Regions from separate parts of the Fundicoccus sp. Sow4_D5 genome, predicted to be linked through region 3. Evidence: predicted binding sites of a transcription regulator. Region 3 holds the regulator's gene; each other region holds the start of a gene.
The links. Region 3 encodes Rex, which represses fermentation and respiration genes when NADH is low (regulators of the CRP and FNR family bind a similar motif). Its sites were predicted from a motif close to TTGTGAANTANTTCACAA; they were not measured.
Positions count from the first base shown of each region.

Region 1: a site for Rex is predicted at 2,893-2,910, ahead of adhE (bifunctional acetaldehyde-CoA/alcohol dehydrogenase). Genes of this name have one in related genera too.
Region 2: a site for Rex is predicted at 970-987, ahead of ACTQ45_RS13400 (CidA/LrgA family protein). Genes of this name have one in related genera too.

Region 1 is NZ_JBQKLF010000001.1:597,408-605,495, reverse strand. It holds gene adhE (bifunctional acetaldehyde-CoA/alcohol dehydrogenase) at 166-2,808, opposite strand; gene ACTQ45_RS02880 (GNAT family N-acetyltransferase) at 2,995-3,510, shown strand; gene ACTQ45_RS02875 (pyridoxal phosphate-dependent aminotransferase) at 3,565-4,737, opposite strand; gene ACTQ45_RS02870 (amino acid ABC transporter permease) at 4,915-5,562, opposite strand; T-box leader at 5,664-5,878, opposite strand; gene ACTQ45_RS02865 (hypothetical protein) at 5,991-6,584, opposite strand; gene ACTQ45_RS02860 (thiol reductase thioredoxin) at 6,645-7,001, opposite strand; gene ACTQ45_RS02855 (hypothetical protein) at 7,103-8,088, opposite strand, start outside.
Region 2 is NZ_JBQKLF010000018.1:3,007-11,094, reverse strand. It holds gene ACTQ45_RS13405 (LysR family transcriptional regulator) at 1-819, opposite strand, end outside; gene ACTQ45_RS13400 (CidA/LrgA family protein) at 1,149-1,517, shown strand; gene ACTQ45_RS13395 (LrgB family protein) at 1,519-2,226, shown strand; gene ACTQ45_RS13390 (lactate oxidase) at 2,293-3,402, shown strand; gene ACTQ45_RS13385 (CsbD family protein) at 3,533-3,751, shown strand; gene ACTQ45_RS13380 (carbon starvation CstA family protein) at 4,040-5,530, shown strand; gene ACTQ45_RS13375 (patatin-like phospholipase family protein) at 5,650-6,633, shown strand; gene ACTQ45_RS13370 (YccF domain-containing protein) at 6,742-7,131, opposite strand; gene ACTQ45_RS13365 (DNA alkylation repair protein) at 7,337-8,047, shown strand.
Region 3 is NZ_JBQKLF010000011.1:24,345-32,432, forward strand. It holds gene ACTQ45_RS11385 (3-hydroxybutyryl-CoA dehydrogenase) at 1-103, shown strand, start outside; gene ACTQ45_RS11390 (enoyl-CoA hydratase-related protein) at 128-907, shown strand; gene ACTQ45_RS11395 (GntP family permease) at 1,095-2,429, shown strand; gene ACTQ45_RS11400 (MBL fold metallo-hydrolase) at 3,392-4,273, shown strand; gene ACTQ45_RS11405 (redox-sensing transcriptional repressor Rex) at 4,651-5,310, shown strand; gene ACTQ45_RS11410 (hypothetical protein) at 6,835-6,990, opposite strand; gene ACTQ45_RS11415 (VanZ family protein) at 7,794-8,088, shown strand, end outside.

The DNA.
Region 1 (8,088 bases), on a different contig from region 3:
TTCATTCCTATAGGATGATTTATTTTCATTAATAATCGAGATTAGATAAATCACATAAATTCTTGATATAACTAAAAAGCCATCATTGGAAGAAGTCCAGTGATGGCTTTGAGAAGATAGCTGACGATAAACAATCATTCATTAGGCTGATTGTTCTTGATATAACTACTTGATACGTCCCGGTTGGTCTCTATAACCGTAGTAAGCATCTTCTAAAATTTCTTGCATATCTTTTACTAAAGGTAAACGAGGGTTTGCTGGTGAACATTGGTCTTCGTAAGCTAATAAAGCTATTTCTTCAGCACTTGCTAACCATTCTTTTTCGTCAACACCTTGATCTTTAAAGTTCATTTTGATTCCAACGCGTTCACCTAAGTCGAAGACTGCTTCTGCAAAAGAATTCACAGCTTCTTCAGGTGTTGCTGCTGGTAAACCTAACGTTCTTGCAATATCTTGGAATCTCACGTCAGCAACAAATTTGTTATATTTAGGCCAAGTTGATGTTTTTGACGGTCTTGTTCCATTGTAACGGATGACATAGGGTAATAAAATCGCATTGGTACGGCCGTGAACGGTATGGAAGATTCCCCCAATTTTATGAGCCATTGAGTGAGACATTCCTAAGAATGCATTGGCGAAAGCCATACCAGCCATTGTTGAAGCGTTATGGACTTTTTCACGTGCTTCAGAATCTGACAAGATAACTGATTTTTCTAAGTATTCAAAGACTAATTTAATGGCCTGTAAGGCTAAACCGTCAGTATAGTCATTAGCTAAACATGAAGTATAAGCTTCAACCGCATGAGTTAAGACGTCCATCCCTGTATCAGCTGCGACGAAACCAGGCACTGTTTCGACTAATGCTGGGTCAATGATTGCGATGGTTGGTGTCAAAGCATAGTCCGCTAATGGGTACTTACGGTTGTTTTTCTTGTCAGAAATAACTGCGAATGGTGTCACTTCTGCCCCCGTACCTGATGTTGTTGGAATACCAACATACTTAGCTTTTTCGCCTAATTCTGGGAAGCGGAAGGCACGCTTACGGATATCCATGAATTTCTGTACTAGGTCTTTAAAGTCAACTTCAGGTTGCTCATAGAATAACCACATTACTTTAGCCGCATCCATTACTGATCCCCCACCAATTGCAATGATGGTATCTGGTTGGAAGAGACGTAATTGTTCTGCACCTTTTTCAACTGTTGTAATATCTGGATCGGGTTCAACCGCATCAAAGACTTGATAAGTAACTGGGTTACTACGTAGATTTAATTGATCGATTACTCGGTTTACAAAACCTAATTTTGTGATCGATTTATCTGCGATAATCATGACGCGTTCTACATCTTTCATTGAACGTAAGTATTGAATTGAATCGCGCTCAAAATAGATTTTTGAAGGTACTTTAAACCATTGCATATTGTTTCGACGTCTCCCCACTTTTTTGATATTAAGTAAGTTCATCGCACTTACATTATCCCCGACAGAGTTTTTACCGTATGATCCACATCCTAATGTTAATGATGGGATAAAGGCGTTATAAACATCTCCGATACCACCAAAGGTTGATGGTGCATTCCAAATGACACGAATCGCTTTAACACGGCGTCCAAATTCTTTACTTAAGTCAGCATCGCGAGTATGGATCGCTGCAGAGTGACCTAAACCGTTAAATTCCACCATTTGAGAGGCTTTTGTTAAACCGTCTTCAGTATTCTCAGCTTTCATTACTGCTAAAATTGGAGAAAGTTTTTCACGTGTCAATGGCTCATGTTCACCAACGCCACTTACTTCAGCTGCTATAATTGAGGCGTTGTCAGGAACAGTGAAACCAGCTTGTTCCGCAATCCATTGAACTGGCTTACCAACAATTGCGCTATTTAAACTTGCGTTTGCACAGTTTTTACTATTGGCTTTAGCTCCGAAACAGAATTCTTCTAATAGTGCTTTTTCCTTTTTGTTTACAAAGTATACATGGTAAGATTTTAATTCGTTAACGAACTCGTCGTAAATTTCTTTATCAATAATCGCTGCTTGTTCAGACGCACAGACCATACCGTTATCAAATGCTTTACTCATCACAATATCGTGTGCTGCTTGTTGAACGTCTGCAGATTTTTCAACATATGCTGGCACATTACCTGCACCCACACCTAAGGCTGGCTTACCACATGAGTAAGCAGCTTTAACCATGCTGTTACCACCTGTAGCAAGGATCGTTGCAATGCCGTCGTTGTTCATTAAGGCAGCTGTCATTTCCATTGATGGTTGTTCGACCCACTGAATACAATTTTCAGGTGCCCCCGCTTTAACAGCTGCTTCATAAACAACTCTTGCTGCATGAGCAGAACTTTCTTGCGCTCCTGGGTGGAATGCGAATATGATAGGGTTACGTGTTTTTAAGGCAATTAATGATTTAAAGATGGCAGTTGATGTTGGGTTTGTAACAGGTGTAATACCAGCTACGACCCCTACGGGTTCCGCGATCAATGTAAGACCTGTTACTTCATTGTCTTCGATGACACCGACTGTTTTTAAATGACGCATGTGATTTGTTACATGCTCACAAGCGAATAAGTTTTTCGTTGCCTTGTCTTCAAAAACGCCTCGACCTGTTTCTTCTACAGCATGTTTTGCTAAAATTCCGTGAGCATCAAGTGCAGCAACCGATGCTTTAGAAACGATATAATCAATTTGTGATTGATTGAGCATAATAAACTCTTTTAAAGCCCCTTGCCCTTTTTCTACTAATGTACTAATTGTTTCTACAGCATTAACTTCTTGAGTGTTAACAACAGTTTCAACCATTTTAATGTCCTCCCTGTATTTGCGTTGTTTTGATTACAACTACATGTTACCTCCTTCACAAAGATTTGTAAAGGACTATTTTTTGTGTGTTTGAAATAACAAATTAACAATAGCGCTTTCATTGTTTGTAAAACAGTCTTTTCTGTACTATTATTTATTTATAACTTTTTTTGATTGGAGTGCTTTATGAAAGAAATTCACGTGAAAAATGCACAAATTGAAGACGCTGAAGAAATTCTAGCCATTTATCGTCCTTACGTTTTGAATACTGCGATTAGTTTTGAAATTGAAGTTCCCTCTGAGGATGAGATGGCTCAACGGATTATTAATTATTCAAGCAACTATCCTTTCTTAGTTGCTACAATTGACAAGCAAATTGTTGGCTATGCTTATTCTGTCCCCTTTTCTCCTCGAAAAGCTTATGAATACTCCTGTGAAATGAGTCTGTATATCGATGAATCGGCTAAAGGTTTAGGCGTGGGGAGTCAGCTATACCAAAAGATGGAGGACATATTAAAAAAACGAGGCATTGTCCAATTGATTTCTTGTATTACAGCTTCTAATACGAACAGTTTATTATTCTTTGAAAGACGTGGTTTTACAAAAGCTGGACAGATTCCTAATATTGGCTATAAATTTGATCAATGGCATGATGTTGTATGGATGATGAAAACAATCAATCCAGCAAGACTTGAAAACTAATAAAGAACGACCTGCTCTCTCATAGTAGTTATGAGAGAGCAGGTCGTTCTTTATTTAAGCTCTTTGAGTATCTACATATTGTTTTAGACGTGTCATCGCTTCTTGGAGATTAGCCATACTGGCAGCGTAACTCAAACGGACATAATTTTCCCCACCGATGCCGAAAGCATTACCAGGAATAAAGGCCACCGCGTTATTTAAGGCTAAATCCAGACAAAATTGGAAACTATCTTGATCTAAATCAGCAGGAATCTCTGCAAAAATATAAAAAGCTCCACTAGGTTTAATGATTTTAAAACCTAAATCGGTCATTGATTCATAAATAAAGTCACGTCGCTTAATATATTCTACTCTCATTGGGACAGCATCATCAGCGCCGTTAACTAAAGCTTCAGTAGCAGCCACTTGGGAAATTGTTGTCGCACAAGTCACCATATTCTGGTGCACTTTGACCGCTTCTTTCATGATTTGACGTGGCGCAAACAGTAAGCCAATCCTCCAACCGGTCATGGAATGTGATTTAGAGACGCCATTAATAACAAACGTTTGTTCACGCAAGTAACTTGCAATCGATACGTGAGGTCTATCAAAGACTAATTCACTGTAGATCTCGTCACTGATAACAAATATAGGTTTGCCTCTTAGGACATCTGCTATTTTTTTGGCGTCTTCTTCAGTCCACATCACCCCTGTAGGATTAGTTGGATAGTTTAGAATAATCGCTTTAACGTTCTCACCATGTGTCTCTAAGGCTTCTTCAATCATTTCAGGAGCAAGCACAAATCCATTATCAGCTGTGTTGATATGAACGGGTTCGCCACCGTTGACTAGAATCATTGATTCATAGAGTGAAAACATTGGGTTTGGAACGAGAACTTTATCACCCGGATTTAAAACAGTCTGCAAGGCCGTTGATAAAGCCTCAGTCGCGCCAATTGTTGCGATTACTTCATCTTGGTCGTAATGCAAATCGTATTTGTTTTCCATAAAACGAGCCGCAGCCTGGAGTAATTCAGGAATGCCAGGAGTTGGAGCATAAGTCGTGCGATTATTCTGAATGGCTTCAATCCCTGCTTGCTTAACATGCTCAGGTGTTGCGAAATCTGGTTCGCCTAAGGTTAATTTTATGATTCCTTCTACTGAGGAAACCTTCTGGTCAAAATCACGAATTGCAGAAGTTGCAATTTTATGGACATTTCTATTAAAACGATTATCTAATAATGTCATAGTTCACCCTTCTCACTAAATTTTAATGTTCATTCTATTCTAGACTGTCAGCAGACTTCTTGCAAGAGCAATTGCCTTTTGCCCATTTATTTAAGTTGCAAGCTGTTCTTTTATGACTGTCGGACGTTTTGCCCTCTTTTGTAAAAAAACCTCTTTTTATCAAAGAGGAGGTGGTGTTTAACGATCTGCTTTAGCGAGTTTTCTCTCTAGCAAGTTCATTAGGGTTGAAATTGTAAATACCATCACGAAGTAAACGAGAGCCGTGAATAATAATGGCGTGAATGTCGTGTAGGTTGCGCCACGGACTGTGTCTGAGGCAAACATCAAATCTTTGATTCCTAAGACGGAAACGATCGACGTTTCTTTAATTAAGACTGCAAACTCATTACCAATGGCCGGTAAAATATTTTTGACGGCTTGTGGCATAATGACTTTTCTAAAGGTTACCCATTTTGGTAAGCCTAATGCACGCGCTGCTTCTGCTTGACCGTTATCAACGGATTGAATACCAGAACGCATAATTTCACTCATGTAAGCGACTGAGTTGATCGTAACAGCTAGTACCGCTGATGGGAAGTCATCTAGGTAAATTCCAAGCATTGGTAAGCCAAAGTAAACTAAGTAAACTTGTACAAGTAAGGGTGTACCTCGAATAATTTCTGTATAGACGCGCGCTAATGAACTAAGGACTTTATTAGATGAAATTCTTGCTAAGGCAAGTAAAGCTCCAAAAGGTAGTGATAAAACAACGACTGTAAATGATAACAGTAAGGTGTACTGTGCCCCTCTCATAAACAAGGGTAAGTATTCTTGAATAATTTCCATATTACATGTTCCTTTCTATATAACACTGTTTAAATGCACTGAATACGTTGAACAATCTGAATAATTGCAATAAAAAAGCCTCTATTTCCCATTCCTTGGGAAATAGAGACGAAATATCCGCGGTACCACTCTAATTAATTGCTCTAAAAAGCAATTCACTTATTATGTAACGCCATAATGCGAAAAGAGCTAACAACAGTTGCTTTCACTCTTTTATCTCCTAGGTGCGTTTGGGAAGTATAACATTGATAGACTCTCAGCAACTCTATCTCGCTTGGAATGTTATACTACTTACTCTCCTAATCCACGATTGAATATTAACTTGTGATTAATAGTATGCTAGATTAAATCGATTGTCAACCTTCAATTTTAATGAAAGCCTTCTATTCTAAAAATTGGTTAATTTATCGGTTGTTACAGTTATGCGATTACTTGTGAACCTTTTCGATGCTGCGCTCTGCAAGATTATAATCAAAGACACCTCTGATGATTTCTCCGTCTGAATATTGTTCTGCAATCGTCAGTTCAATCAAATCATCATCTGCTAATTGAACAATTTTAAAATAATATTCTGCTGAATCAAAATAATGATTATTCTCTTTTAAGTAAGTCACGACAGCATTGATTGCACTGTCAATACGTTCATCCTCTATCAATTGGCCTTCTAATTCATAATTCGTATAAAGCCCTTCAGGAATTGGGACGATGTCAAGTTCAAGGGAATCATCATGCGTAACTTCTTCTACAAGTGTTATTTCTTCTTCGTTTATCTCTTCGCTACTTTCTGATGAACTGCTCTCACTAGTTACCTCATCTACAGACAATTCTGCTTGTGATGTTGCTTCTGATTCGCTCGAAGAAATGACGGGGGTTATTTGGCTTTCTTCTATCACTTCTTCGGTAATTACCGGTGTTTCATTAAATGAATCAGCAGTCGTTTCAGCTATATTAGCTTCGTTCGTTGTACAGCCAGTTAATACTAAGATACTGATTAAAGCAAAAGCTAAAAGAGTTTTTTTCATAGAGTTGCCTCCCATACTTAATAGATTGATAATCAATAGCTCTGTTAAGATTAGCTAGAGTTACGCGTTAACGAAAGTTAAAATGTCCTCTGGCGTCATTGAGCTATCGCATTTCACTTTAATACCGACTTCATCTGAATAAAGAAAACCTGGTACTGTCGCAATCTCGTATTTGTTACGGAAAGCGAGAATTTCTTGCGTGTATTCAGGATGTTGAGCGTGTACATAATGGATCGTTAAGTGTTTTTCTTTAGCTATTTCACTTAGTTTTGCAACGAAACGGCGACAATAAGGACAGGTTTCGCGTCCAATATATACAATGTGACCGGCCTTTGCTTCAATTAACGTTTCTGCTTCCATTGGTGTGATTGCTTCAAATGCTTTAACTTCTTCTAAATAAATTTCAATTTCTGACATATTTATTTACCTCCAGTAAATGACTAATCTAGTTATAGTTCATATTATACCTCAAATTAAAGCAGATGACGAAACATTGTGGTTCAAATGGATAGGAAGCTTTAATCTAATTCAATTTCTTCAAGTTTTTCTCGTCGTTTCCGTTTGATGATTTGATTGATTAACAGCAATACCAAACCAATAATCAATAAAACACTCCCTATTAAGGTCCAACGAGTTGTATCACCCGTATTGGGTAAGGAAAGCTTTGATGAAGATGAAGACGGTTTTGAATGAGAGTTATTTGACTGTTTAGACAACTCATTTGGTTTTGGTAAGTCTGGTGACTTCACATTGGATGATTGGCCATTGGTTAACTTATCTTTTAAATAATCGAGTCCGTTGTTATTATTAGGCGGACTATTGGTTTCATCAGGTAAAGATATATCAAAAGACCAAGAAGAGTGATTGTCTGATGAGTTATTCGTTGGATCTTGTGAACTGTCATGAGTAGCTGATGAGGACTCTGCGCCACTTTCAATCGGATTTCCAGTTTTAGAGTCTACCTCCTGAACATTGCTTAGGGATAAATCTTGATAGAGAGAATAATAGCCAGAAGTATCTGTACTATTGACATTCCAAGTTTGTGTCACATCATCATAAAAAACTAATTTTATTTGGTAACGATTGTGTAGAGTTTGAATTTTCTCCAGACTGTTTGTATCGATAAATTGATGGGCGTTCAAATAATTTGCTAGTTGTGTTGATAATTCAGTAAAGACTTCAAAGTTAATACTGTAGAAATAATTGAACTGAGCTTCTTTCAAGTTCAAGGCTTCAAGATACCGCTCAGTTAAGGCGTCGATGTTTGCATATTTAAGATAGGCGCTTTTAGCATAGTTTCCCAACACCTCTAAATCATAGAGATTCAATTCTTTTGCGTAACTATATTTGTCTAAGCCACTTTCATCCACAGTGGTTGCTTCTTTATTATTTAACAGTTCAATCGTTTGAGTTTCATCGTTAGACGGTAAGGTAAAAAAACGATAAATGTCATAATAGGCTATTTTGCGAAAAGCATTTGGAACCAGCTTTTGTAAGTAACTGT
Region 2 (8,088 bases), on a different contig from region 3:
CCGGTGGTTATTAATTATTAAACTGATATAAAATTTAGGAGCATTTTCTAAACGGACTTTAATAAGTGGTGTATCTCGACTGACTAAAATTTCTGACATAAAAGCGATAAAGTCAGTTGACTGGGCAATTGTCTGCAAGGTTTTAATCTCTTTTGCGTAAATAATACTATTTTCAGCAATCTTGTTTTCTGTGGCCCATTTATCAAAAATCCGCTGATGAGAATAGCCTTCAGATAGTGAAATGAAGACACTCTCGCGTACATCCTCAATGCTGACTGATTCACGACTAGCAAAAGGATGACTAGGCGACACCCATAAAGAAACATCATGAGCCGTAATCGGAATCTGATCAATATGGGAATCTTCCAAACACTCGCTATCATGTCCCACAATCGCTAGAGGAACTTTCTCTTGTTGAACCATCTTGTACATTGCGTCAGAACTTTCTTCTTCAACTAATCGAAGTAATTTCGCATTGTCACCAATTTCTGTCAAATAGACAGGCAGAAAGCGACTGCCGATTGTTGGCAAGTAACCCAAATAAATGGTTTCAGAACGGGCATCATTAATTGTTTGCTTGGTTGTTTCAAGAATATTTAAGACTTCAGAGGCACTTTTATAGAGAATATCTCCAGCAGAAGTCAATTTTATCCGTCGCAACGACTTGCGTCGATCAATTAATTTAGCATCTAATTCTTCTTCTAAACGTTTAAGAGCCATCGAAATAGAAGGCTGGGAAACAAAAAAATGTTCCGCAGTTGCCGTGAAGCTTAAGCTTTCTGACAAATGTTTGAAGTAAGTTAAGTCTTGAATATTCATACAATTTTTTCCTCCTTGATAAATAATATACAAAGTCTATATCAATCAATCTGATTGTGTCATGACATATTTAATTTAATGAATAGACAAGCATTCTTTGAAAACACCACTACTGTCATGACAATGATAAATCGAATGATCAACGCGCTTTTGTGAGCACTATAACATAAATAAATCAAATGACGTTAGGTGGGGTATAAATAATATTTATCATAACATAAGCAGTCAATATTAAACAGTCGAACGTTTCTGTGCTATTATGCAATTAAGGAAAAGCGCTTTCGAATGTTTTTGAAAATTAAAGATTATTAGGAGAGATAGTCGTGAAGATGATCATGCAATTGTTCTGGATAATTCTATTTTCTCTATTAGGTGAATTTGTGTCGGTGCTTATTGCACCCTTTGTCGCAATACCTGCTAGTGTAATTGGAATGGTCCTATTGTTCTTGGCTTTACACTATAATGTGCTAAAAATGAGCCAAGTTGATGAAGTAGGCACGTGGCTAACAGATAATATGGCGATTCTATTTGTTCCAGCTGGAGTAGGCTTGATGACAAATTTTGATGTATTAGCAAGTTCTTGGTTACAGCTTTTGATTATCATGTTTGTAACCACCATCTTAATGATGATATTTGTAGGTAAGTTAGTACAAACGCTTATGTACAAAGGTGAAAAAATAGAAAGCGGGGAGGAGTAGTGTGTTAAATACATTAATGGACAGTGCGTATTTATGGCTAAGCTTAACTATTGGCTTTTATGTGTTAGCCGCTCAAATATATAAACGCCTACCAATTCCACTGTTTAACCCGTTGTTATTCTCAATTGTGATGATTATCATTCTATTGTTAGTCGCAAAGATCCCTTATGAGACTTATGAAGCAGGCGGCAAGGTGATTGCGATTTTCGTCACACCAGCAACTGTAAGTTTGGCGATTAAGTTGGAAAAGAATATAATCTATTTACAAAAAAACGTCAAAGCAATTCTATTAGGTATCTTTTCAGGTGTTATCTTACATACCTTGATGATTGGTATATTCGGCATCCTATTCAAGTTTGACTTAGCAATGGTGGGCACACTATTTCCTAAATCAATTACAACAGCCATTGCAATTGGTGTATCTGAATCATTAGGTGGTCACGTTTCCCTAACAGTTGCGGTCGTCGTATTTACAGGTATTATTGGAGCGGTTATTGGACCGACGATTATGAGATGGACCGGTATTACAGATCCAGTGGCTCAAGGTGTCGCAATGGGGTCTTCAGCTCATGCGATGGGAACATCTAAAGCGATTGAAATGGGGGAAGTTCAAGGAGCGATGGCTAGTTTATCAATCGTTGTGACAGGCATTACCATCGTTATTCTTGCACCATTCGCTCAACCAATCATCAATTTACTCTTTGGTTAAAACAAGTTACTTTATAAACCGTAATGAATAAACAGTAGTGAATAAAAGTTTGGAGGGAAATTTATTATGTCAGAAAAAAAATTATACGCAGCCCCAACGGTGATTCAAGATATTGAAGTGATTAATACTTATGAATTAGAAGATAGAGCACGTGAAGTAATGCCTAACGGCGGTTTTGGTTATGTCTCGGGTGGTTCCGGGGACGAATATACATTACGTCAAAATACTAAAGCTTGGGATGCCAAAGGTATCTTACCACGTGTCTTATCAGACGTTGAATATCCTGATACATCAACTAAAATTTTCGAACATGAAATTAAAGTGCCTTTTATTATGGCGCCAATCGCTGCTCATGGTTTAGCACATGAAACGAAAGAAGCTGGAACAGCTAAAGGTGTTTCAGAATTCGGAACAATCATGTCAATTAGTGCCTACTCAGGTGCTAAATTTGAAGAAATCGAAGAGGGGCTAAACGGTAGTCCACGTTGGTTCCAAATTTACATGAGTAAAGATGATGAGTTCAACAAGAATATCATTGATGAAGCTAAAGCAGACGGTGCCACAGCGATTATTTTAACAGCAGATGCAACATTAAGTGGAAATCGTGAAACGGATATCCGTAATAAATTCGTCTACCCATTCGGTATGCCAATCGTTTCTCGTTATTTAACGGGATCAGGTGAAAACATGTCATTAAACAACATCTACGCTCAATCTAAACAGAAAATTTCTCGAGATGACGTGAAATTCTTAAAAGACTATTCTGGTTTACCCGTCTTTGTTAAAGGAATCCAATCACCTGATGATGCGTTATTAGCAATCGGAGCAGGTGCTGACGGAATTTGGGTATCTAATCATGGTGGTCGTCAATTGGATGGTGCGCCCGGTTCGTTCGAAACATTAGAGGGCATCGCTAAAGCAGTGGCTGGTCGTGTGCCAATTGTCTTTGACTCAGGTGTGCGTCGTGGAGAGCATATCTTTAAAGCTTTAGCGAGTGGTGCGGACATTATCGCTTTAGGTCGTCCTGTATTATATGGTTTAGCATTAGGTGGCTGGAAAGGTGTTCGTTCAGTATTAGAGTACTTCGAAAAAGACTTAATCCGTGTGATGCAATTAGCTGGAACACAAACAATTGAAGATGTTAAGAAAACGGAGTTGTTTGACAACCTCCACTAAAAGACGCACTCATTATGAACAAATTGTCTCTGGCGCATAAACTACGCGGGAGGCTTTTTGTTTGCGTATCTTTTTAATGCTTATTATAATAAATGTAATAACCTAATATAAATAGAAAGAGGCGATTTTAATGTCAGAAGAAAAATTCGATGCAAAACTAGACCAAGCATCAGGTAAGGTCAAAGAAACAGTCGGTAAAGCAACTGGAGATAAACGAACAGAAGCAGAAGGCAAATCAGAACAAGCAGCAGGTAAAGCTAAAGAATTTGTCAGTGATGTGAAAGAAAGTATCGATGGTGCGGTTGAAGGCGTTAAAGACGCCTTTGATAAAGACGACAGAAAGAAATAATTGACTAACAACAATCTTCTTCGGAAGGTTGTTTTTTTATTATAAAAAATACATGAAATTTTAAGTATTTTTCATCGGGATACCTTTCACAAACAAACTGTTTTAATACAGAGTGCGATTGAAGTGTGCTTGCGTAAAGCTTGACAATATCGAGAAAGTCTATAAAAAAACAGATCGAATATATTGATGGCGCTTTCTCACCTCTTCTTTTCCTTGTTGTTATATAACAGAAGAGGTGCTATGATTTACTCATGAGATGTTTCATAAGTAAATGTAAAATTAAAAGGAGTGTTAAGATTGTTGTCATTTATTGGTGGAGTTGTCATGCTTATTTTGGGCTATGTATTGTATTCTCAAGTCATTGTTAGAAACTTTGGTGTAGAAGTTGAAAGAGAAACACCAGCCTATGTGCTAGAAGATGGTAGTGATTTTGTGCCGATGTCAGAACAGAAAAACTGGCTGATTCAATTGCTGAATATTGCTGGAACTGGACCGATATTCGGACCAATTATGGGTGCTTTATATGGGCCAGTCGCCTTTATTTGGATTGTTATTGGGAATATATTTGCAGGAGCTGTTCATGATTATTATTTAGGGATGATTTCCTTGAGAAACAATGGCGATCATTTGCCCGCATTAGCAGGAAAATATTTAGGTAATTCTATGAAACATATTGTGAACGTTTTCGCTTCTTTATTACTACTGTTAGTGGGGACCGTTTTCGTCACCTCTCCAGCTTCGCTCTTGGCAAACTTAACGCCGAGCTTTATGGGTCGGTGGTTCTGGATTGTTATTATTTTTGTTTATTATTTTCTTTCAACCATTCTACCGATCGATAAAATTATTGGTAGAATTTACCCAATTTTTGGGGCAATCTTACTGTTATCGTGCGTAGGTGTTTTAGTGACCTTAGTGACAAGTGGGAATATTGTTAATGTACCAGAAATTTCTTTACAGAATATGCATCCTGCAGGAGCATCAATCATTCCAGGCATCTTCTTTACTATTTCTTGTGGGGCCATGTCAGGTTTCCATGCGACACAAAGTCCAATCATTTCACGTACAATCCAAAAAGAAGGTCAAGGCCGTTGGGTATTTTATGGTGCAATGATTACAGAAGGAATTATTGCGATGATTTGGGCTGCGGCGGCTATGGCTTTATTTGACCGTGTCGATTTGAGTGAAATTATTAAAACGGGAACAGCTTCAGCTGCCGTTAGTGATATTTCAATGAGATTACTTGGACCAATCGGTGGAACGATTGCCATTCTAGGGGTGATTGTTTTACCAATTACTTCAGGAGATACAGCTTTTCGTAGTTTACGGATGATTATTGCTGACTATATTAAAATGGAACAAAAACCATTGCGTAATCGTTTTGCCATCACTATTCCAATTATTGCCATCAGTACCGCTTTAATGTTTATTGATTTTAATATTCTATGGCGCTATTTTAACTGGGCAAACCAAGCAACAGCAGTGATTGCGCTCTTTGTTTCAACAGCTTACTTGATATATAAATCCCGAAACTTCTGGGTGACACTAATCCCTGGCATCTTCATGCTATACATGGTTGTTTTATATCTATTGACCGAACAAATAGGTTTTGGACTAGAAATGCAAGTGTCTTACTTTATTGCGACAGCTGTGACGGCGTTACTTCTGGCTATCTTCTTGCGCCATGTGGCCAAAGTGAAATCAGAATTGACGAACGATAGTCCATTGTTGAATGACCAAAAAGCCATTAGCGTACTATACCCAGAGCTGCTTTCTAAGTAAAAGTAAATAATGATCCCCTAAACACACCCACTTCAAGTAAGTGGGTGTGTTTAGTTCAGTCTTAAGTTGGTTTTTAGTTTATAAGAATAGGGTAAAATAGAGAGGAATGAGGTGATTGTATGGCAATAACAGTAAAATTAAAACAAAAAAGTGTAGGTATCAGTTTTGCGGGTGGCGGTGCAAAAAGTTTTGCCGAATTGGCTACTTTAGAAGCATTGAATGAGAAAAGTGTAAAAATTTCAGCAGTAACTGGTACATCGATGGGCGCTTTTTTGGCTGCCGGTGTAGCTTATGGCTTGTCGGTGGTTGAACTCGAACAATTAATTATAAAAACGGATAGGGTGCTGGATGACAGTGATCTATTCAAGAAGCGATCGATTTGGTTGAACTTATTGACTGTCAATCAGTCGACAGGATTAGTCCTCTCGCAGCGACTAGCAGAAGCCGTGAGTCCTTTACATGAACTTTATCGAGGAATTATGTTGTCTGAACTCCCTATGCCAATCGCCATTCCGACGGTTGATATTATCAGTGGGAAAATCCTGGTATTTACTAATCGAAAAGATTATTTTGCTCAAGAGCGAGATGGCATCCAGTGGGAGTTTTATGAAGGGGACGTGAGTGTTTTAGAGGCCTGCCTCGCTTCGAGTGCTTATCCACTCATGATTCAACCAGTGACAATTGGCGATTATCAATTGGTAGACGGCGGTGTGCTAATGAATTCGCCGGTCGTATTATTTGACCGAGCGCAAACGGAATTCGTCGTCTCAATCGGAATCAAGCGTAAAACTTACGAGGGACCGGCTTTGAAATCGAATGAAGTTGTTTTACGGGCAATGAATTTCATGATGTCTCAACAAATCGATCATTCGATTAAGGCGGCTGATGTCGTTTTGCAATTTGAGTTGACTCAGTCAACATTTTCATTTGGGCATGCGGCTGAGATTATAGCTGCCGGCAGGGAATTTATGGCGAGACATCCGTTAAATTTAAGCCCATTATATGAAAAGCAACTGAGTGAACCAAAGGGCAATTCCACGCGAAGAGAACTTTCTCAATTGAAAGAACGCATGAAAACATGGCTGCGCGAAGTGACTAGCTAAGGCCATTAATACTTAGCGGTCCTTCTACTGATTAGCTTGCCTAAATAAATAAGCCGAAAGCAGTTGTAATCCATGAGGTCACGAGATGCTTTCGGCTTATTTTTATTGTTAATTTACTGTTAGATAAAGGCTTTTACTACGACGAATAGTGGCCCCGAAAGGAACCAGAGATAGGTGAGCTAGTTTGAAAAATTGTTTTCCGAACGGAATACCAACGACTGTTAAACATAATACAAGGCCAACGATTAAATGACCAATCGCTAATTCGATACCGCCGAAAATTAACCATAGAATATTAAGTAGCAATGACCTAGCGTTGCTGTTGTGTTCTACATGTTTACCGAAAGGTGATAAACTCAAGCGAGCGATTTTAAAACATTGTAATCCAATGGGAAGACCAACAATAGTCACAGACCATAAGATACCAACAAAGGTCCAAGCAATGGCGCTTAGCAACCCACCAAATATTAACCAAATGATATTTCCTAAGAAACTCATAAATAATTTCCTCCTAAAAGGTTTAATTGTCTTTCTTAGATTGTACGCCATTTATCGACTGAATAGTACGGACCTAAGGATGAATTTTTGTCAATACTAATTGGCTTAAAGCGACGGACTAGATTATAATAAAATTAGAAAAACACCTTAAACATTAGTTTATCGTTAGAAAGTTAAGGTGAACCGAAGGGTAGGAGTGACGTAAATGGTAGACGCAGCTACAGTAATTTCTGAATTGGAACGTTTAGGTAAAGAACGTCTTAAAAAAATGTATATGAACAATGGTGCCAAAGAACCAGTGTTTGGTTGTGCAACTGGTGCAATGAAACCTTTGTCGAAACAAGTTAAAATAAATCAAAGCTTAGCGGAAGCATTATATGCAACGGGAAATTATGATGTTATGTATTTTGCAGGGATGATTGCAGAACCTAACGCGATGAGTGTCGAAGATTATGACCGCTGGATGGATCAAGCGTATTTTTATATGTTGGCAGATAATGTTGTGTCAGTTACTTTGTCAGAATCGGATATTGCCCAGGAAGTAGCGGATAAATGGATTCATTCTGGAGACGAATTACGGATGTCAGCAGGCTATAGTTGTTACTGTTGGTTACTTGGAAGTCGTAAAGATCACGAATTTGAGACAGAAAAAATCGCGGAAATGTTAGAGGAGGTAGCGGAAATTATACATGAAGCGCCCGAACGTGCCAAAGCGGCGATGAATAATTTTGTTTATACGGTCGGTGTATCTTATAAACCGTTACATGATAAAGCAAAAGAGATTGCAGCAACAATCGGCCCGGTGATTGTTAAACGTGAAAATAAAAAAGATCAACAGCTAGCTGCTTATGAAAGCATTATGAAAGAAGTAGAAAAAGACAGAATTGGTTTCAAACGCCGTTATGTGAGGTGCTAAGGCCAAGAAACGCTCGTGTGTTTGAATAGTAGGTGAATGGT
Region 3 (8,088 bases):
AGGTTACAGCGATTCTAAATACCGTCCCGCTCAACTATTGAAGAAAAAAGTTGAAGCAGGTCACTTAGGCCGTAAAACAGGCCACGGTTTCTTCGAGTATTAATCACAGAAAAGGGAGACGATGATTATGACAGAATTTAATACAGTCTTACTAGAGAATAATGCAGGGATCGCGACTTTAACGATCAACCAACCAAAATCTTTAAACGCACTTAGCTCAGAAGTACTTTCAGATATTTCTGCAGCTGTTGATGCCGTCGCAGCTGACACATCAGCTCGCGTACTGGTTATCACCGGTGCTGGCGACAAAGCGTTCGTAGCGGGCGCTAACATCAAAGAAATGTTACCTTTATCTCCTGAAGAAGGCGAAGCCTTATCTAAGTTAGGTAACGATACTTTCTCAAAAATAGCCAACTTAGCCATCCCGTCAATCGCAGCAGTTAATGGCTTTGCTTTAGGTGGCGGTTCGGAATTAGCCTTATCAGCTGATATCCGTATCGGTTCAACAGCTGCTCGTTTAGGCCAACCAGAAGTTGGTTTAGGCATTATCCCAGGTTTCGGTGGTACACAACGTTTAAGCCGTATCGTAGGTATCGCTAAAGCTAAAGAACTTATCTACACAGGTAAAGTAATCAAAGCTGACGAAGCCTTAAGTATCGGTCTATTAAACCAAGTGGTTGAAGTGGAAGAATTAGCTGAAACAGTTGAGAAGCTGGCTAAAGCCATTATGAAACAAGCACCAAACTCAGTGGCAGCTTCAAAAGAAGCCATCGATAAAGGAATCGAAATGCCTTTAGCAGATGCGTTAACTTTAGAGGCCAAATACTTCGGTGAGCAATTCGCACACGAGAATCAAACAATTGGGATGACTGCTTTCGTAGAAAAAGGTAAACCAGAATTTAAATAAGAATCACACAGGCTGTGACATCCGGACAAATCCCTTGTCACAGCTATTTTTATGTCTTGTTTTAACTTCACTAACTATTAAACCCTATTTTGATAGGGTTGAAAACATCTTGTGAAATATGCGTTATTTGAGCGTTTATCAAGGCACTTAAATGAAAGTGCTTACTAACTTATTGAGGTGAATATAAATGGAATTATTAGGATCAATCGGCGTTCTAGTCGGAATTTTCATGATCATCTTCCTTGCAGTTAAGGAAATGAACATTATTTTAGCAGCACCTTTGGCGACATTATTCGTCATCGCCTTCAACCAAATGGACCCCATTACAACTTTATTGGGCACTGAAAAATTACAATTTATGGGCGCATTAGGTAACTACGTGATGAGTTACTTCGCCGTCTTCTTACTCGGTTCAATTTTAGCTGAGTTAATGAAAGCCAGTGGAGCAACAGTTTCCATCGCGGACTACATCTTATCCAAAGTAGGCCACGATAATCCTTACCGTGTAATGGTCGCTATCTTTGCGATTGCTTCGATTCTAACTTACGGCGGAATCAGTTTATTCGTTGCCATGTTCGCGATTATTCCATTAGCGCGTGACCTATTTAAGAAATTAGATATTTCATGGAGCTTAATCCAAACACCTGTTTGGTTAGGAATCGCAACAATTACAATGACAATGTTACCAGGAACACCGGCTATTCAAAACGTTATTCCAATTCAATACTTAGGCACCTCTTTAACAGCAGCCGCTATTCCATCTATCTTGGGTGCGATCGCAACGACAATTTGGGGTCTATGGTATATGAAGTTCATCTTAAACCGTTCAATCGCCAAAGGTGAAACGTATGCAACGCATACAAATGAAGAAGAAGTCGTTGTATTAGACCGTGAGTTACCTTCATTTGCGGCTTCAATCACTCCTTTAGCAGTGTTAGTAACGATTGCCATTTTAGGTTCAGTGTTCGGTAACGCCTTCTGGAAAACAAACGTTATCTATTTCGCATTAATCGTAGGTATTCTATTAGCGATTGTTTTATTCCGTAACTTCGTTCCGAAAACAATGCAATCATTAAGCCTTGGTGCTCAAGGATCGATCGGACCACTATTCTCGACTGCTTCAGCGGTAGCGTTTGGTGCAGTTGTAATGGCAGCTCCAGGCTTCGTCTTATTCTCTGAATTATTATTAGGCATCCCTGGTGGACCAGAAGTACAATTAACAGTATTAACGGCAGCAATGTCAGGGATCACTGGGTCAACATCAGGTGCTTTAGGAATCGTATTACCTACTTATGGTCAATACTTCGTAGATGCTGGGATGCATCCAGAAATGGTTCACCGAATTGCTTCAGTTGCCGCCAACATCTTAACAGACGTTCCTCACGGTGGTGCGGTTATTACGTTCTTAACTTTAACTAAATTAAACTACAAGAATGGTTTCAAAGACCTATTCACAGTGGTTACAATTGGTGCCATCATTTCAGTTATCGTGATCATCGCTTCAGGCGCTATCCTTTACTAAACAGTAGCGCCCAACTAAACACCAAACGGACGGGGCGCATGCTCCGTCTGTTTTGGAATAAACGGCTGGGAGGACGGTGGGACAGTGAGATGGCGGTAGGTGGTAGGGTAATTAGTAGGTTTGGTGGTTTGGAGAGGGCTGGGAGGGTGTGTGAAGGCGGCGCAATGAGTTGAGGCGTAGTGGCTTGAAGTAAAGTGGCTTGAAGGGGCGCGTAGAGGATGGGCCAATAGGTCTGTTGGTTCCTGGCTATAGGATATAATGGAGTCGCGGGCAGTGGCTTAGCTTTTTCGCTAGCCTGTAACCCTTGGCTAGATGCAAGCTACGCGTTTCATGTATTAAAGAGACAGGCGGAGTAGCGAGTTGTAACTCGCCACGATTTTAGGTCTTGTGGGTCTAATTTAATCGTCGTGAACTGCAGGGAACGACACCGCTAGGGTGTGTGGAAATCTATTACATAAGGACGCTGTGCAAGTAAAGTCAGTATGCTTGTGCGTAAAAGTAAATTTGTAGGAGTTCACATCGTGGCGAAGTGAGCCATAATGTGTAAGACTCTCTAGCATTCGTCACTCCCGGTGCCGTGATGTGACCGATGAAAGTCCATAATAGACCGCTCACTTTCATGGGCTTGCTTGGCTAGTCGGTGGTTCATGACAATCGACAGGCGTAAGTGTCTTAATAATAGCTTGTCACGAAGGTTCGACTCGTTCAGTTGAATATTGAGCCGCTACTCACACCGGTTCATCTGGTGAAGACAGGCGCCTTAGCCACTCCTCACACCGACTCAGCTGTAAAAATAATAAACAGGCCAACATGATACCCACCAGAAAAACTTAAGTCATGTTACAATATAACCAACAGAGTCGAAGGGTACAAGCTAAACTCTCAAATGAATCAGTACTATTTTGATCAAAAACTTAAAACTGAAAGGGGCAACTAATTTGCTACAATACACATTTCACGAGATGACACTTACTTGGTTGGAAGGGATGCGTTATAAGTTACAAGACGGAGGGACGTTATTTGGTCCAGTACCTAAGGCTGTTTGGCAACGATTTTTCCCGGTTAACGAACACAACCAAATTCCAGAAATCTTGGCGCCAATCTTGATTCAATATCAAGGTAAAAATTATTTGATTGATACCGGCTTAGGTACAGACAAATTAGATGACAAACAAAAGCGTAATCTAGGCGTTCATAGTGATAACAAAATAGAGGAATCACTCGCCCAACTTGGTTTAAAACTAACCGATATCCATGTCGTCTTGATGACCCATATGCATAATGATCATGCCGGTGGTTTAACCCGTTACAACGAAGCAGGCGACTTAGTTTCGACCTTCCCTAATGCGACCATCTACATGACCGGAACCGAGTGGCAAGAAGTTCGCCATCCTAATGACCGTACGAAAGGCACTTACTTGAAAGAAAACTGGCAAGCGGTGCAAGACCAAGTAACGACTTTTGGTGATAAGTTGCAAGTCGCACCTGGCATTACCATGATTCATACAGGTGGCCATTCAAACGGCTTAGCAATAATCAAGCTGGACCAAGCAGGCGAAACCATGATTCACATGTCTGACTTGATGTTGACGCATGCGCACAAGAATCCTTTATGGGTAGGTGCTGTCGATGATTATCCAATGGACTCTGTAGCGGCCAAGCAAGCCTTCTTACCGGAAGCTTTCAAGAACAATTGGAAGTTTTTCTTCTACCATGATCCTTACTATGCGGTGTTACAGTACGATGAATCAGGTCAAAATATTGTGTATCACTTAGATCATGAAGTGGAGCCATTGACAACGTGGAGTGACTTGCAAGACAAGCGCATTCCTTTTGTAGACTAGAACGCCACTAATAAAAAATAAATAAAAAAAACAACATACTGAAGCCACTTGCTCATCACATGTGGCTTCAGTATGTGAATGTGTGAATGTAAGTGCCAGCATTCGATAAACACTTTAATTAAGGCTATAACTTTTACTTATCAATGAGTACATTATTGAGCAAACTATCAAGACACCTTGACGCAGCACTTAAAATTTGCAAGATGGCTTAATGTCATATTTTGTGAAGTGAAGTAAAATTAATCCGCTTTCAAGGCTAGACAAATAACCCTCATCAAGTTAAACTAATAGCAAGGATTGTGAAAAAATGCTATAATCTACTTGAAATGATTAAAAAATTTGTTAGTCTAGTTAACTTGTGAAAGAAGGAATAAATCATGCATAAAGATATACCCAGAGCGACAGCGAAACGTCTGCCGATTTATCACCGCTATTTAAGATTTCTGCACAATGCAGGAAAAAAAAGAATCTCATCAACTGAATTAAGTGATGCTGTTAAAGTCGATAGCGCGACGATCCGTCGTGACTTCTCATACTTTGGGGCGCTAGGAAAACGTGGCTACGGCTACGATGTGGATTACCTATTGGACTTTTTCAGCAAAACGCTGAACCAGGACCGTTTAACGTCGGTTGCCTTGGTTGGGGTCGGGCATTTAGGAAATGCGCTACTGAATTACAACTTCCGTAAAAACAACAACGTGCGTATCGGCGCAGGATTTGATATTAACCCGGATATCGTGGGAACGATTCGCTCGGGCGTGCCAGTTTACCACATGGACGAATTGGAGGAGCAAATCCAACAACAAGCGATTGAAATTGTCATCTTGACCGTGCCACAAGCATCGGCTAACGACATCGTCGACCGTCTGATCGACTCAGGCATCAAAGGGATTCTAAACTTTACGCCACTGCGCTACGACGTACCCAAACACGTCCGCGTCCAAAACGTCGACTTAACGAATGAATTACAAACATTAATCTACTTCATCGACAGCAACTTGGACGAAAGCGACGACCTAGAGTCAGAATTTACTTAATTAGGGAAAATAAGCATAGTAGTAAGATAATGAAACAGGCTCCTCGGTAAAACGAGCGGCCTGTTTTTGTGTAGATTGAAAAGGGTTGGGTCATTGGGGCGGGAGTTACATTAGTGACAATAGGGGGCTAAGCGACCGACGAACTCTCGCACCTTTTGGGTGAGTGGGAGTGGAAAATAAGGAACAGGTTTGGGTGCTGACATGTCAAGACCTTTGAAGAATAGTTACCGCGCAGTCGGCACTAGCCACCTGTTATCCTGCCGACTCTTTTGTAAGATCGGCACTATCCACGCGTAATCCTGCCGAGTCTATTGTAAGGTCGGCACTATCCACCTGTTATCCTGCCGACTCTATTGTAAGGTCGGCACTAGCCACCTGTTATCCTGCCGAGTCTTTTGTAAGGTCGGCACTAGCCACGCGTAATCCTGCCGACTCTATTGTAAGGTCGGCACTATCCACCTGTTATCCTGCCGACTCTATTGTAAGGTCGGCACTAGCCACCTGTTATCCTGCCGACTCTATTGTAAGGTCGGCACTATCCACGCGTAATCCTGCCGACTCTTATGTAAGGTCGGCACTATCCACGCGTAATCCTGCCGACTCTTATGTAAGGTCGGCACTAGCCACGCGTAATCCTGCCGACTCTTTTGTAAGGTCGGCACTAGACACGCGTAATCCTGCCGACTCTATTGTAAGGTCGGCACTAGCCACGCGTAATCCTGCCGACTCTTATGTAAGGTCGGCACTATCCACGCGTAATCCTGCCGACTCTTATGTAAGGTCGGCACTAGACACCTGTTATCCTGCCGACTCTTATGTAAGGGCGGCACTAGCCACGCGTAATCCTGCCGAGTCTATTGTAAGGTCGGCACTAGCCACCTGTTATCCTGCCGACTCTTTTGTAAGGTCGGCACTATCCACCTGTTATCCTGCCGACTCTATTGTAAGGTCGGCACTATCCACGCGTAATCCTGCCGACTCTATTGTAAGGTCGGCACTATCCACGCGTAATCCTGCCGACTCTATTGTAAGGTCGGCACTAGCCACCTGTTATCCTGCCGACTCTTTTGTAAGGTCGGCACTATCCACGCGTAATCCTGCCGACTCTATTGTAAGGTCGGCACTATCCACGCGTAATCCTGCCGAGTCTTTTGTAAGGTCGGCACTATCCACGCGTAATCCTGCCGAGTCTTTTGTAAGGTCGGCACTATCCACGCGTAATCCTGCCGACTCTTATGTAAGGTCGGCACTAGACACCTGTTATCCTGCCGACTCTATTGTAAGGTCGGCACTATCCACGCGTAATCCTGCCGACTCTTTTGTAAGGTCGGCACAGAATTCACTATAAATAACATTATAAAGAAATAAGAAATTTTATGTTAGGAAATGGAAAAACATAGAAAATTAGAATTCCCAAAGTTTACTTTATGTATCTATTAATACTGGATGACATCTGATACAACGAGATTTACTACGCACTCATTTTTTATACAATTTCTTGTATCTTATTGTGTAAACTAGTGACTAATTCAGGTGTTTTAAAAGGGTTATTTCTAGTAATCCAACCACCGGCTCATTAGTTTCTGAAACAGGGAAAATTGTAATGATATCACCATCAAAATCATTATCTAAAGATTTAGCAATTTCTGATGTTAACTCTATTCCACCAACATTCAACATTCACGATAGATCCCACTCGCTCAAATTGTACATCTTTCAATGAAAGACCTTGGTATTAAAAATTTCTAATGATACCCTTCTGATACAGTGAATTCTTTGTAAAGTGTCTATGTTTACTGACATTCACACTATCGTTAAGTTTATATAAGCAATGATCCTCTATTGGATTAAAGTTAAAAGTTTGAATTAGTTGTAACAATAAGAAAATATCTGGATATTCTGTTTGCAAACTTGGGAAAGAATCTTTCATAAACTTATTGAAAGACTGTTCTTTTTTATGAGAAGAAGAGTTTACTTTTCTTTGAGCTTGTTTGATAGAACTTTCAGATTTATTTTTATTGGTCATTTTAAGATACGTATAAATCATGAGCAATGTAATCTAGAGCCGATTCAATATCGGAAGAAACATACCGTATTGACTTACTTATTTCTAAATGGAGAGGTTGATTATTGGGTAAATGCTTCTCTATGGTAAGGATTTCGTCTACCTGTTCTTTGGCACTCTCTAATAGTAAAAAATAAGCTGCTATCATAATTTTATACCAGCTCTCTTATAAGGAGTATATCAAGGATAGTCGAATGCGCTAGTTAATAAAAATATTGTCACTTCTAAAATATACCCACCTAAATCACTAGGCGCCTGTTGTTTCATCTATAATTCATAAGCAATTTACTATATATCCGCCACACAAGCCTTGTACTCAAAAATGATAATTTATATAATGGATAGAAACACTCACACTAACAGACAAAACCAGTCTGTCAAAATTCCCACACATAACCCAAGAAAGGAGCATTCTGACATGATGCGCGCCTACATGTTACCAATCCTAACCGCCGTTTTCCTATTCCCAGTCCTAGCCGCACTGGCCGTTCTACCCTACGCGATCCATCAATACCGCAAGTTCGGCTCAATCTCTAAATTTAAAACATTCATAGTTTTTAGCTTTGGTTTTTATTTACTCTGCGCTTACTTTTTAGTCATTCTACCACTTCCTAGCATTGAAGAAGTCGCCCAAATGACTAGCCCGCGCACCTTGCTAGAACCGCTGAGAGTCGTCCGCCAATTCAGACAATACTCAGTCCTAAACCTCACAG